Regions from separate parts of the Exiguobacterium sp. s95 genome, predicted to be linked through region 1. Evidence: a T-box and tRNA genes for the amino acid it is inferred to sense, from the RefSeq annotation. Region 1 holds a T-box; the other regions hold tRNA genes.
What was found. The T-box of region 1 lies ahead of argS (arginine--tRNA ligase). A T-box ahead of a tRNA ligase gene usually reads a tRNA of that ligase, here a tRNA-Arg.
Positions count from the first base shown of each region.

Region 1 (4,079 bases):
TTCCGGGCCAACCATTTTTTAAGACCAATCGCATCGATTTCACTGAGTGTTTCCTTCGAACGTGGTGCTTTCCAAAGCGCTAAAAGTTCACCTAATTTTTTACGCGTTTGTTTTTTACCCATGAAAAATTCGAAGTTCACTTTCGTTTCGAGTGCATCTCCACTAACAGGTGCGATTAAATCGGCACCTGGTGCTGTCACGACATCAAAGATGAAGTCGACAGACTCTCCAGGCAACCACGTTGCCACTCTCCCGTGAAAATCAGCGATGAACGCAATCGCTTCTTTCATGTCTTCGTTCTTGATTCGTTCTGCTGCCTGCTGCAACCGTTCGTTTGTTTCTTTATTCATATGCTAACCCCATCTTTAATTTAATTTTATTACATTTCTTCTGGAGCGCCGACACCGAGGAGGCGTAGACCTTCCGTCAATACAATCGTAACCGATTTCACGAGTGCAAGGCGAGATTGTTTTGCCGCATCCTCTTCAAGGACACGTACTTGACCATAATATTTGTTAAAGCTTTGTGCGAGATCAAGGACATAACGGCTGATGATGGATGGTTCACGACGCACGAACGCCCGGTCAATGACTGCCGAGAATTGGTTAAGCATCGAGACGACCCCCCAGGCATAATCGTCAGCACTTCCGTCGAAGGCTGCACCATCATAGCCGCCTTTACGGAGTAACGAGTTGGCACGGGCATTTGTGTACTGAACGTATGGACCCGTCTCCCCTTCGAATTTCAACATCTGCTCGAGATCGAACTCGATATTGTTCATGCGTTCGTTTTTAAGGTCATGGAAGATGACTGCGCCGACGCCGACTTGTTGTGCTGTTTGGTCGGCATTCGCAAGGTTCGGATTTTTCTCGGCGATATTTTGTTTTGCGACGTTGATTGCATCTTGAAGGACTTCCTCAAGCAAGACGATCCGCCCTTTACGCGTCGACATCTTTTTGCCATCTTTCATGATCAGACCGAATGGTACATGGTGCATGCCGTCAACATTATCAAAACCAAGCTTTTTCAAAACCGCAAACAACTGTTTGAAATGGAGCGCTTGTTCTCCGCCGACAACATAAAATGCTTGTTCGAAACGGTACGTCTCGAGACGATAGACCGCAGCTGCCAAGTCGCGTGTCGCGTAAAGCGTCGCGCCATCTTTTTTCTTGATTAGCGCAGGTGGCATACCTTCTGCTTCAAGATCAACGACCATCGCGCCTTCAGACTCGACGAGCAGTTCTTTTTCTTCTAATAAGTCAATGACATGCTGCATTTTGTCATTATAGAAGGCTTCTCCGTTCAGGCTGTCGAACTGTACACCAAGCATGTCGTAAACACGGCTGAATTCGACGAGTGAAACTTCACGGAACCATTTCCAAAGAACGGTTGCCTGTTCGTCACCTTGCTCGAGTTTTTTGAACCAGGCCCGACCTTCATCTTCAAGTTCCGGCTTACTTTCTGCTTCTTCATGGAACCGGACATAGAGTTTCAATAGTTCTTTGATTGGCTCAGCCCGGACATCTTCTTCTTTACCCCACATGTTGTAAGCCACCATCAATTTACCAAACTGCGTGCCCCAATCACCTAAGTGGTTGATCCCAACGACCTCATATCCTTTTTTACGTGAAATTTGGTTTAATGCATTTCCAATGACCGTCGAACGCAAATGTCCCATCGAGAACGGCTTCGCGATGTTTGGTGAAGAGAAGTCAGTGACAATCGTCTTCCCATTCGACTCACTTGATCCGTAGTCCGCTTTTTCGTTTAAGACACGATTGACGATTTCTTGCGAGACGACCTCACGGTTCAAGAAGACGTTGACATATGGTCCGACTGGTTGAACGTTCGCAAAGAGTGGATTATCGATTTTTTCAGCGACATCTACTGCAATCATGTTGGGTGCTTTGCGGAATGCTTTCGCCAACAAGAAGCAAGGGAATGCGAGATCTCCGTGGTCTTCATGTTTCGGTTGTTCAATCAGTTGCTCAATTTGTTCAAGTGTCAATGCGTCTCCGATGACTCCTTGTAAAACTTCAGCATATTGTTGTTTGTAGCTCATTGTATTACCTCCAACAGTTTATTTTTTCCAATAAAAAACGCCCTTTGCGCAACTCGCAAAGAGACGGAATGACCGCGGTACCACTCTTCTTGGTGTCGTTTTCGACACCCACCTTAATTGGGGATAACGGGGTTCCCCCGGCTACGCCTGATCGTTACGATTCGGATAGCGTCTCTGAAGTGCGTTTCACGATTTCTTTGTCCATTCAGGCTTCCACCGTTTCCTGATTCGCTGGCTGACAAGATAAAACCGTTACTTTCTTCGTCATCGACGATTTGATATCTTTCACATTATACGCAATGACTCGATTTCTCTCAACCTTATTTTTTTGTAAATCACTTATCATAATTTCCACAAATCGGGTATAGATACAGAAGGATCGCCACAGAGAGGGGTCTATTCCGCTATGGTTTACTATCGAAAAGTAGCACGTATGAGCTGGATCACTTTAGCACTTACTGTTGTTTTGCTGTTTCTTGCATCGCTTGCCTTTCCCGTCCATATGAACCCAGCGATATCGCTTGGAAATGCAAGTTATCTTCTCATTTTAGTCCTCCTCTTCCAATTCGATAACATCCGCCGTGGTGGGATTTATTATACATTTCAAGAAGGTATTATTTTATTCATTTTTCTTAATTACGGTTTATTGATTGCCGTCATTTTGAGTCAACTCGGTGTCCTGATTTTCCAATTATTTTCGCATAAAAAAGAAATTCGGATAAAACGATTCATCTACCTGTACCCCGTCAACGTCTTATTCGACATCGTCTATATCTCAGTTCCCGCCTCCGCTTACTTGCTACTTGGAGGTCCGACCGGCCCGGGCTTTACTTATACCGAATCACTTATCCCGTTTATCGGTTATCTGGTGGGTGTCTTTCTTATTTCCTATCTTCAATGTCGATTCGTCAATCGTTTCTTAAACTTAAAGTATGACTGGACCCGCCTCATCCGACTTCAGACACTCGTTTACGGAATCAGTATTTTAAGCGCGCTTCTCGGGATTTGGTTTTATGATGAAAACCCGTTAGTTGCTGCGACTGTCTCGACTTTAATTTTATTCTTATTCAAGCAACTCCTACAACAGCGTGGCGCATCCTTACAAGCTACACACAACGCTAAACGGTTCGACGATGCGAAGGAACGGTTGCTCGTTTCACGCTTTGAACGGGAAGCGATTGAATCCTTACTGATTGATTTACCTCATCTAATTGATTTCTCCGACGGCTGGCTTTCTATTCAGCAGCAACGAAAACAAATCATCTATGACATTCGGACAAAAAAGACAGTTGATGTCTTACCTTTATTTCATACGTTATCAGCGAATGATCTGCGGACTCCGATTCTCTATGGCCTTCGGTTCGACTGGGGAAATGATGTCCAACTCTCGCTTCCCGTCGATCGGCATTCGATGCTCGCGATTCCTTCCATCACAAGTGGAGAAGTCGATGTCTCAATCGTTTTATTTCATCAAATCGCTGATGCTTATGATGAAGCAAAAGCGGATGAAATTTATCGCCTGCTTCGAACATTTTGCCGCGTACTCGAGCGTTCCCAAGAAAACTTTCAATTGTATGCCGAAAGCCGGACGGATGCCTTGACCGATCTCCCGAACAGCCGTGCTTTTTATGAAGAGGGGGCACGCCAGTTTGCTTCCGAACACTTTCCGCTGTCGATCATCCTATTTGATATCGACCACTTTAAATACGTCAATGATACGTACGGACATAAAGTCGGAGATCTCGTCTTACGTGAGCTCGGAAGACGGATTAAATACGTCATCCACCGCAACGATTCCGTCTTCGCGGCACGTTATGGGGGGGAGGAATTCGTTGTTTTGATTGCGGATTGCTTACAAGACCAAGCAATCTCCATTGCTGAAGAAATTCGTCACACCGTTCTCGATCGCCCCTTCATTGTCGACGATCACCCTCTCTCTATTACCGTCAGTCTTGGCGTCGATACAGTAGAACATCCTTACCAACGCACATTTGAAGAATCATTACGTCAGGCAGAT
Region 1 is NZ_JACSMM010000004.1:144,994-149,072, reverse strand. It holds gene KNP99_RS09475 (hypothetical protein) at 1-350, opposite strand, end outside; gene argS (arginine--tRNA ligase) at 380-2,062, opposite strand; T-box leader at 2,119-2,339, opposite strand; gene KNP99_RS09465 (GGDEF domain-containing protein) at 2,469-4,079, shown strand, end outside.

Region 2 (4,079 bases), on a different contig from region 1:
AGAGTTGCTTCAGGTTCGATGACGAACGTGATTTTAAACTCAACCGGTTTTCCTTTTTCGAGTGTTTCAACGTCGATGTTTTCAAGCGCGATTGGCTCGATACCTGATTCGACGACAGCACCTTCGATTGTATCTTGATACAAGATATCAAGAGCATCTTGATAAAGTGCTTCTTCACCGTACATTTTGTTAAACATTGTGCGTGGCATTTTTCCTTTACGGAAACCAGGTGTGTTCAAAGTCTTAACGACTTTCTTGAACGCTTGGTCTACCGCTTTATCAAATGCTTCAGCAGGCGCTTCATACGTGAGAACGCCGAGGCTACCTGATTGTTTTTCCCATTTTGCAGTCATGCTGAGTCCCTCCAAAATTGTCAATTAGCGTACATGTGTGTACAACAAGTCACATTATAGCACATCCATTCCGAGCATTACCACTGTTGAACGAATGGATTCCTCGCATTTCCTATATCGCCGTCTTCTCGTACGCTTTTCCCTCTTCTAACATCTGATGAGCACTATCGTATAAGTCACGCGCAAGTGCCCCGAGTTCTTTTTCGGGCACATCACGTTCGAACGTCATTCCAGCGAGTGCATCAAGCGTTTCAATCATCTCGACCGGATCCATATCGAATAAATCGACTTCCTGATTGAGGTGGAGCATTTGATGCCAGGACAACATTAGTAGCGCTCGAAAAGGATCGAGCCGTCTTAAGCTAAATAAAACTTCTTGCACTCCGAGCAGTTGCGCCTGCTGTTGTTCCAACCGTCTACGTAGCTGCTCGGCAGAATCGAATGTCACGTCAAGCTGCAAACGTTCGATTCGAAGCGTTAAAGGAAAACATGAGTCGTCCGTCATTAATTGCGATAATAACGTATGAAGGACGATCAAACTTTGCTGTCTTACGTCCTCACCGATTGCATAAGAGGTGCAAAGATACCGTCTCAATTCAAGCGCCTTTTCAAGCGTCAGTCCACGTAACTGCTCGAATTGTTGTTCGTACGTTCCTGTTTGAAAAACGTTTATCCATTCCGCTTCCGACTTTCCGACCGATTTCCGCGTTAAAAACGATTCGTCCGAACGTGCTTCCCTGTCTGGTTCCGTTTGCCGTCCAAGCATTGATGCCGCTTCCTCCAACTTAACTGCTAGACCGTATGGTAAGTATGGTGAGGCTGTCCGAAGCGCGACACGAAGCGGGTATGCCTGTCCATGCTCAAAGAGGAAGAGCGCAAGCACTTGCTCAACTCCTTCGACTGTCAAAAACGATTCCGCTATTTTGATGAAGCGTTCTCGTTCTTCTTTACTCTCAGAAAAAGCATCTTGCATCGTATATACCCTATACAAAATGTCGTCATCACTCATCGCCACGTCATCGAGTCGCTTCATCCGTTCATCTCGCTCGACCCTCGTTATCCGTGCGAGTCGCATCCGTTCCTGTTCCAGCGGTCGTTCCATCCAACGGGATTCACTCATGCGCTCTCCTCCTCTACCAATCATTCTTATTTTGTGAAGGGATCGAGTCGTTCCGTCCAACTAGATATTGCGTCTTGCAGTCGTTGCCCTTGTTCGACTCCAAGCTGATTCAACGTATCGAGCGAGACGTCCGTCTCAAGAAGACGTGTCATCGACTCTGATTGATCGACATACTGCTTTAACTTATCACTCAAACTCTTTAGTTCGGCCGGCGGACTGTCGAGACTAGACAGACGCTCGTCGATTTGATCGAGCTCTTTCTCTAACTTTTGAACCGTCTCATCATTTTTCAGCTTTTCCATTTGTTGATCCAGTGTTTGTTCTGGATTTGCCGATTCGCGTGCCTTCTCCGCTGCTTGATCGAGCTTAGCCGAGAGCTCTGACGTGACACGTGATGTATCTTTCGCAATCGTTTGTAGTTCCGCTGCATAATCAACATTATTTTTCACTTCGACGACTTGTTGTTTTGCGTCGTCGACCGTATTCGTTATTTCGCTACAACCAGCTAGAGCAACTGTCAGAAGGAGGATTCCACCGATTCGTTTCCTCATTGTCCACATCCCCTTTTTAAGTTCATGATACCTTGATTATAATCGAAAATCATAATAAAAAAAAGAGACCACCCTCGTAAGGGCAGTCTCTATTTTAATTATAGCGTCCCAAGAGGGATTCGAACCCCCGACCGACGCCTTAGAAGGGCGTTGCTCTATCCAGCTGAGCTATTGGGACGTGTCAACACGAATAAACTATACTAAAACAATTCTTTCGTGTCAATCACATTACAAAAAATCTTTTCTTAAAGCGTGCCTTCTAAATGTAAAGCATTAATCTGTTCACCTGTCAGATCGTAAAAATCAACGGAATACGCATCTTCTTCAAGCGTCAAAATCGCATACGTTTTTTCAGGACGGTGTCGCGGCATACGAATCGAACCCGGATTGATGAAGAGTTTACCATCCTTTTGTTCCGCTTTCGCCACGTGCGAATGACCGTACAACACGACCTGTGCTGCTTTTTGATCCGCACGATGGACTAATTGATCGAGGCTGTATTTCACGTCTTGACGATGACCATGGACACATAATAGATTGACTGCGCCAAAAGGCTCAAGTACCTCATCGGCAAAGTCGTTACCATAATCACAATTCCCTTTAACGACACGATAGGGATATAATGATTCGTCCATCCGTGTCAACTGTGAGTCTCCACAATGATACGCAACCTCTGCTTCCGGATGCCGTTCGACGATTGTCAGAAGTTCCGATTCGAGACCATGGCTATCACTAACGATTAATGCTTTCATCGTTGATCACTCTCCTAAAAAAGTAGTCAGTGCTAATTCAAGTTTTTTCAACGCATTCCCGCGATGACTAATCGCCGCTTTCTCATCTTTTGTTAACTCGGCGGCCGTTTGATTTCGAGATGGGACGATGAACAAAGGATCATAACCGAAACCATGCTCACCTTTCGCTTCGAATCCGATGAGACCTTCCATCGTACCGCGTACAGTCAACGTCTCCCCAGAAGGTTTCGCAAGTGACAATGCACAGACGAAGCGCGCTGTCCGCTCTTCGATTGATCGATTGCCCAATTTCTCGAGCAACAATGCATTATTCGCTGCATCTGATTTTTCTAGACCTGCAAAACGCGCTGAGTAAACACCAGGCGCCCCGTCGAGCGCGTCGACTTCGAGTCCCGAGTCGTCGGCAAGAACCGCGTGACCGAAGTAAGCAGCTGCTTCTTTCGCTTTCAGTTCAGCATTTTCTTCAAAAGTTACACCCGTTTCATCCGTCTCAGGTGCAGCTTCGTAATCCAGTAGAGAAGATACGTCATAACCTAGTTTCCCGAGCATCACTTCGAGTTCTTTCACTTTCCCGGCATTGCGGGTCGCGACGATGATTTTCATCGATGTTCCCCCACTTCTTCTCCAACATACCACCACGAAGCACCTAATGCGTCTTGACCGGCACGCAGGAGTTCTTCAATACCCTTTTCCCCAAGTTCGAGCATATCGAGCATTTCCCGTTTCGAAAATGTCGCCTCTTCACCTGTCGCCTGCATCTCGACGATTTTCCCGGAAGAGGTCATGACTAAGTTCAAATCAACATCGGCTGCAGCATCCTCTTCATAACAGAGATCAAGGAGCAGCTCTTGACCGACCTTTCCAATCGAGACGGCTGCGATTCCTTCTTTGATTGGTGTATCCGTCAGTTTCCCGCTTTGAATCAGACCGTCTACTGCGAGGACGAGGGCAAGAAAACCGCCTGTGATCGCAGCCGTTCTCGTTCCGCCATCCGCCTGAATGACATCACAATCAATCCAGACCGTCCGTTCACCTAGTTTTTCTAAGTCGACGACAGCACGTAACGCCCGACTGATCAAACGCTGGATTTCCATCGTCCGACCTGTCTGTTTACCACGGACCGACTCGCGCGCTGTCCGTTGCGCCGTCGCACGTGGTAACATCGCATATTCCGCATTGATCCAACCATGACGTTTCCCCCGTAAAAAGGGCGGGACTTTCTCTTCGACCGTTGCCGTACACAAGACCCGCGTGTCTCCGACTGCGATCATAATGGAACCTTCCGCATGTTTATTCACGTTCG
Region 2 is NZ_JACSMM010000002.1:378,081-382,159, reverse strand. It holds gene tig (trigger factor) at 1-353, opposite strand, end outside; gene KNP99_RS06570 (hypothetical protein) at 466-1,473, opposite strand; gene KNP99_RS06565 (hypothetical protein) at 1,500-2,024, opposite strand; tRNA gene KNP99_RS06560 (tRNA-Arg) at 2,129-2,202, opposite strand; gene KNP99_RS06555 (metallophosphoesterase family protein) at 2,270-2,776, opposite strand; gene KNP99_RS06550 (XTP/dITP diphosphatase) at 2,783-3,379, opposite strand; gene rph (ribonuclease PH) at 3,376-4,079, opposite strand, start outside.
Region 2: it has a tRNA-Arg gene. The T-box ahead of argS (arginine--tRNA ligase) is inferred to sense a tRNA for this amino acid. The anticodon was not compared.

Region 3 (4,079 bases), on a different contig from region 1:
GAATTAACACAGATTGCCATCACGGATCACGAGATGAAGGCGGAATTAGCGGCGCTCGCACGGATGAACGGTGCGATTTCGTTCGGACTCGGCCGCGGATTGACACTTGATATTTCGACTGAAAATGCGTCGATCGCGCGACGGATTTATTCATTATTAAAACGGGCATACGGGGTCCATCTGGATCTACTCGTCCGAAAGAAAATGCGCCTCAAAAAAAATAACGTCTACATCGTTCGCGTGAAGCAACAAGCCGATAAGATTCTGCAGGATTTAGGCATCCTCGGCGAAGGATTCACGATGATTCGTTCAATCAGCGATACGATTTTAAAAGATGAACGGCGGGCACGTGCCTATTTACGGGGGGCGTTCTTAGCCGGAGGGTCACTGAACAATCCGGCGACGTCGTCGTACCATTTAGAAATCTTCAGTCTCTATGAGGATCACAATGCGGCGCTTCGGAGTTTGACGAACCAATTCGATTTGAATGCAAAAGCAATCGAGCGTAAGAAAGGGCACATCCTCTACATCAAGGAGAGTGAAAAAATCTCTGATTTCCTCAAGGTAGTCGGGGCGACCCATTCGATGCTTCGTTTTGAAGATGTCCGGATTTTAAAAGATATGCGGAATTCGGTCAATCGTCTCGTCAACTGTGAGACAGCGAACCTCAACAAAACGGTCGGGGCAGCGCTCCGCCAAGTGGAGAATATCAAATTTCTCGAACGGACGGTCGGACTCGATGTCTTACCGGACAAGTTACGGGAAATCGCGATTTTACGCGTGACGCATCAAGACGTGACGCTGCAAGAGCTCGGCGAGATGGTCGAGAGCGGCTCCATCTCAAAATCAGGGATCAATCATCGATTGCGGAAAATTGATCAAATCGCGGATAAACTCCGGAATGGTGAGTCGTTGACAGGTGCGCTCTAAAGGGGAAACTTGCGAGATGAACCATAGTCTACTATAATATATAGTCGATGCAACTAAATGTTCGAATTAAGGAGTTTTTGAAATGGCTAACGAAAAAAAACGTATTTCGCTGACAGTCGATGCGAAATTTGATGAAGTCTTGACGAAAAAAGCAAAATCAATCGGTGTACCGAAAAGTACACTCGTGACATTCGCAACATCACTCTTCCTTAAGCAATTGCAAGCAGAAGAAGAGCTTTCACCACATGCGAACGGGATTTACACATTGATTCGTGAAAACCACGACATCGTGTCTGATATTACAGATCTCATCGACTAACACAAACGATCCTTTTCAGGTTCGGGACGAACTTTCATGATTTAATGAAGTTCATGCCCGGCGTGGAGAGGATTTTTTTTGAAGACAACAAAAAAACGACCGCTGATGTAAAAACATCAACGGTCGGTCGGGTTAACAGATTAAGCGCGCTCCATGACGCGGTCGATGAGACCGTAGTCAGCTGCTGCTTGAGCAGACATGAAGTTATCACGCTCTGTATCGCGTTCGATGACTTCAAGTGGTTGTCCTGTGTTTTCTGCCATGATTTTGTTTAAGTGTTCACGCATTTTGATGATACGTTCTGCATGAATTTTAATGTCTGACGCTTGTCCTTGTGTGCCGCCGAGCGGTTGGTGAATCATGATCTCAGCGTTTGGAAGGGCAAAACGTTTTCCTTTTGCGCCTGCTTGTAAGAGGAACGCACCCATTGAAGCGGCCATTCCGATACAAATTGTTGAAACTTGTGGTTTGATGAAGTTCATCGTATCGTAAATCGCCATACCCGCCGTGATTGAACCGCCCGGGCTGTTGATGTAGAGCGAAATTTCTTTATCTGGATCCTCTGCTGCTAAGAAGAGCAACTGGGCAACGACTGAGTTGGCGACGTTATCGTCAATCGCGCTCCCGAGAAGAATGATACGATCCTTGAGCAAACGTGAATAGATATCGTAAGCACGTTCCCCGCGGTTGGTTTGTTCGATGACTGTTGGAATTAACATAGTCTTTGCCTCCTTATGATGGTATGTAGCTCATATTCGACTTATTCCTATCATAATCCTTTGGTCAATATTGGTCAAAAGATACGATGCGACTTTTATGTATTTTTCCTGAATGGCATTGAATTAAACATATCAATATAGAAAAAAAGGCAATACCGCGAACGGCATTGCCTGTAGATTCAAAGATGGTACACCCGGAGAGATTTGAACTCCCGACACCTGGTACCGGAAACCAGTGCTCTATCCCCTGAGCTACGGGTGCATGTTTTTTACTGAACAATTAATAGTATACCGACATTTTTTCAGGAAAGCAATACTCGATTGATAAATTCAACATTTTTTTTCGGGCGAAAGATGCTTAAGGAGGACTTTCTAGACGGTCGGAAGATTTTTTCCTCTATACTATATAGAAGAGTTAAAGATGCAATGGAATGAAGGGAGATCCGACGATGGAACAGCGCCAGGAACAGACGCAACGGATGACGTTATCGACGTCCCAATTGTTTCAGTTGACGATTCTTGAAGAATCATTTGCTGAACTCGAAGAACATGTATACCGAATCATACGCCGGACAAGCGCTTATCGGAATAATCTCAGTAAAACAATCGACGTTGATTTTGGCCGCGTCGCAGACCGTGTCGCTTCATTTGAAGCGACGCTTCTTCAGCAAATACGTTTAGAATCGGTCAGACAGGAAATAGGATATATGGCGGAACAACTCATGACGTACTTAGATACGGATGGATTATTGCGGACGACGGATGCGCAACTGGCAACATTGTTAGAGGCGGACGTCAGTCTCGTAAAACAAGCACGACACGTTTTACAACGGTGTGAACCGACGGGAATTGCGGCACGTTCCGCGCACGAATGCCGGTTGTTGCACGCGCTCGAACTAGATGACGCGTTATTGATTGATGTCGCGACGGATTTGAATGAAGGGATTGCTGTCAAACAAGTACTTCAAGACATTGATGATGCAACAGACCGGATACGGATCAAAGCGGCGCTCGATCGGTTACCAAAAGCACCGGTCCTTCCGGAGACGACCGTTCTGACGATTCCGGAAGCAGACATCGAATTCCGTGACGGCGAGTTGACGATCAACTGGTCTGATCTCGAAATCGACCGGAGCTGGGCGGACCTCGATGAAGCAAAACCGTTCTTGAGTGCATATGAACGGAGACGGACGACGCTTCGGGCGATTCTGGACGTCATCATCGAGCGACAGCTCAATTGGTTTAAAGGAAAGCTCGAGCTCGCGCCGCTGACGAAAAAAGAAGTGGCGGAAGTGACGGGGCATCATCCGTCGACGGTTGGACGGGCGATTGCGAACAAAACGGTCAAGACGATTCAGGGCACGATGTTACTCGAAGATTTTTTCGTCTCACGGACGACGACCGGGACGTCGAGTTTCTTAGTTAAGGTCCGGATCGCTCAACTGCTCGAAGCGTCGCCTGTTCCGATGAGTGATCAACAATTGACGGACCGTCTCACAGCGGAGGAGATTACGGTCGCGAGACGAACGGTCGCAAAATATCGGGCAGCCCTTGGTTTGACCCAAGCGGACTTCGAGAGACGAGAGGAAAATTCATGATGCGAACAAAAGAAAACATGCACTTAACACTCTATTCACGTCCGGGTTGTACACTATGTGAGGAAGCCGCCATCTTGCTCGATTTTGTATTAGATGAATTTCCCGAATGGACATTCGAAGAAATCAACATTGACAACGATGCGGCGCTCAGTCTGAAGTACCTCTACGAAATACCGGTTCTCGCACATCAAAACGAAATCTTAAGTTATGGAAAATTTGAGGCGGAGGCGGTCAGAAATCGTTTACTTGAAAAAAGATGACGGTCGAGACTTGAAACAAAACCAAGGTACTGTTATGATAGCAATGTACCAAGTGGGACAAGATATGACACGCGGGACGTAAAGTGTCCAGCAATTTGAGAGGAGCGGGAGTTACATGATTCGGCAGTTAGTACAGATCCAAAAGCGAATCGTGCCTGATCTGATTGAAGAAATGCAGACACGTTACGACATTCTTCATTATGTACGCCTGATGCAACCGATCGGACGACGAACACTTGCGACGAGCCTTGGC
Region 3 is NZ_JACSMM010000002.1:134,061-138,139, forward strand. It holds gene whiA (DNA-binding protein WhiA) at 1-930, shown strand, start outside; gene KNP99_RS05335 (hypothetical protein) at 1,013-1,249, shown strand; partial or broken gene clpP (ATP-dependent Clp endopeptidase proteolytic subunit ClpP) at 1,390-1,974, opposite strand; tRNA gene KNP99_RS05345 (tRNA-Arg) at 2,155-2,230, opposite strand; gene KNP99_RS05350 (RNA polymerase factor sigma-54) at 2,418-3,566, shown strand; gene KNP99_RS05355 (glutaredoxin family protein) at 3,563-3,826, shown strand; gene KNP99_RS05360 (sugar-binding transcriptional regulator) at 3,945-4,079, shown strand, end outside.
Region 3: it has a tRNA-Arg gene. The T-box ahead of argS (arginine--tRNA ligase) is inferred to sense a tRNA for this amino acid. The anticodon was not compared.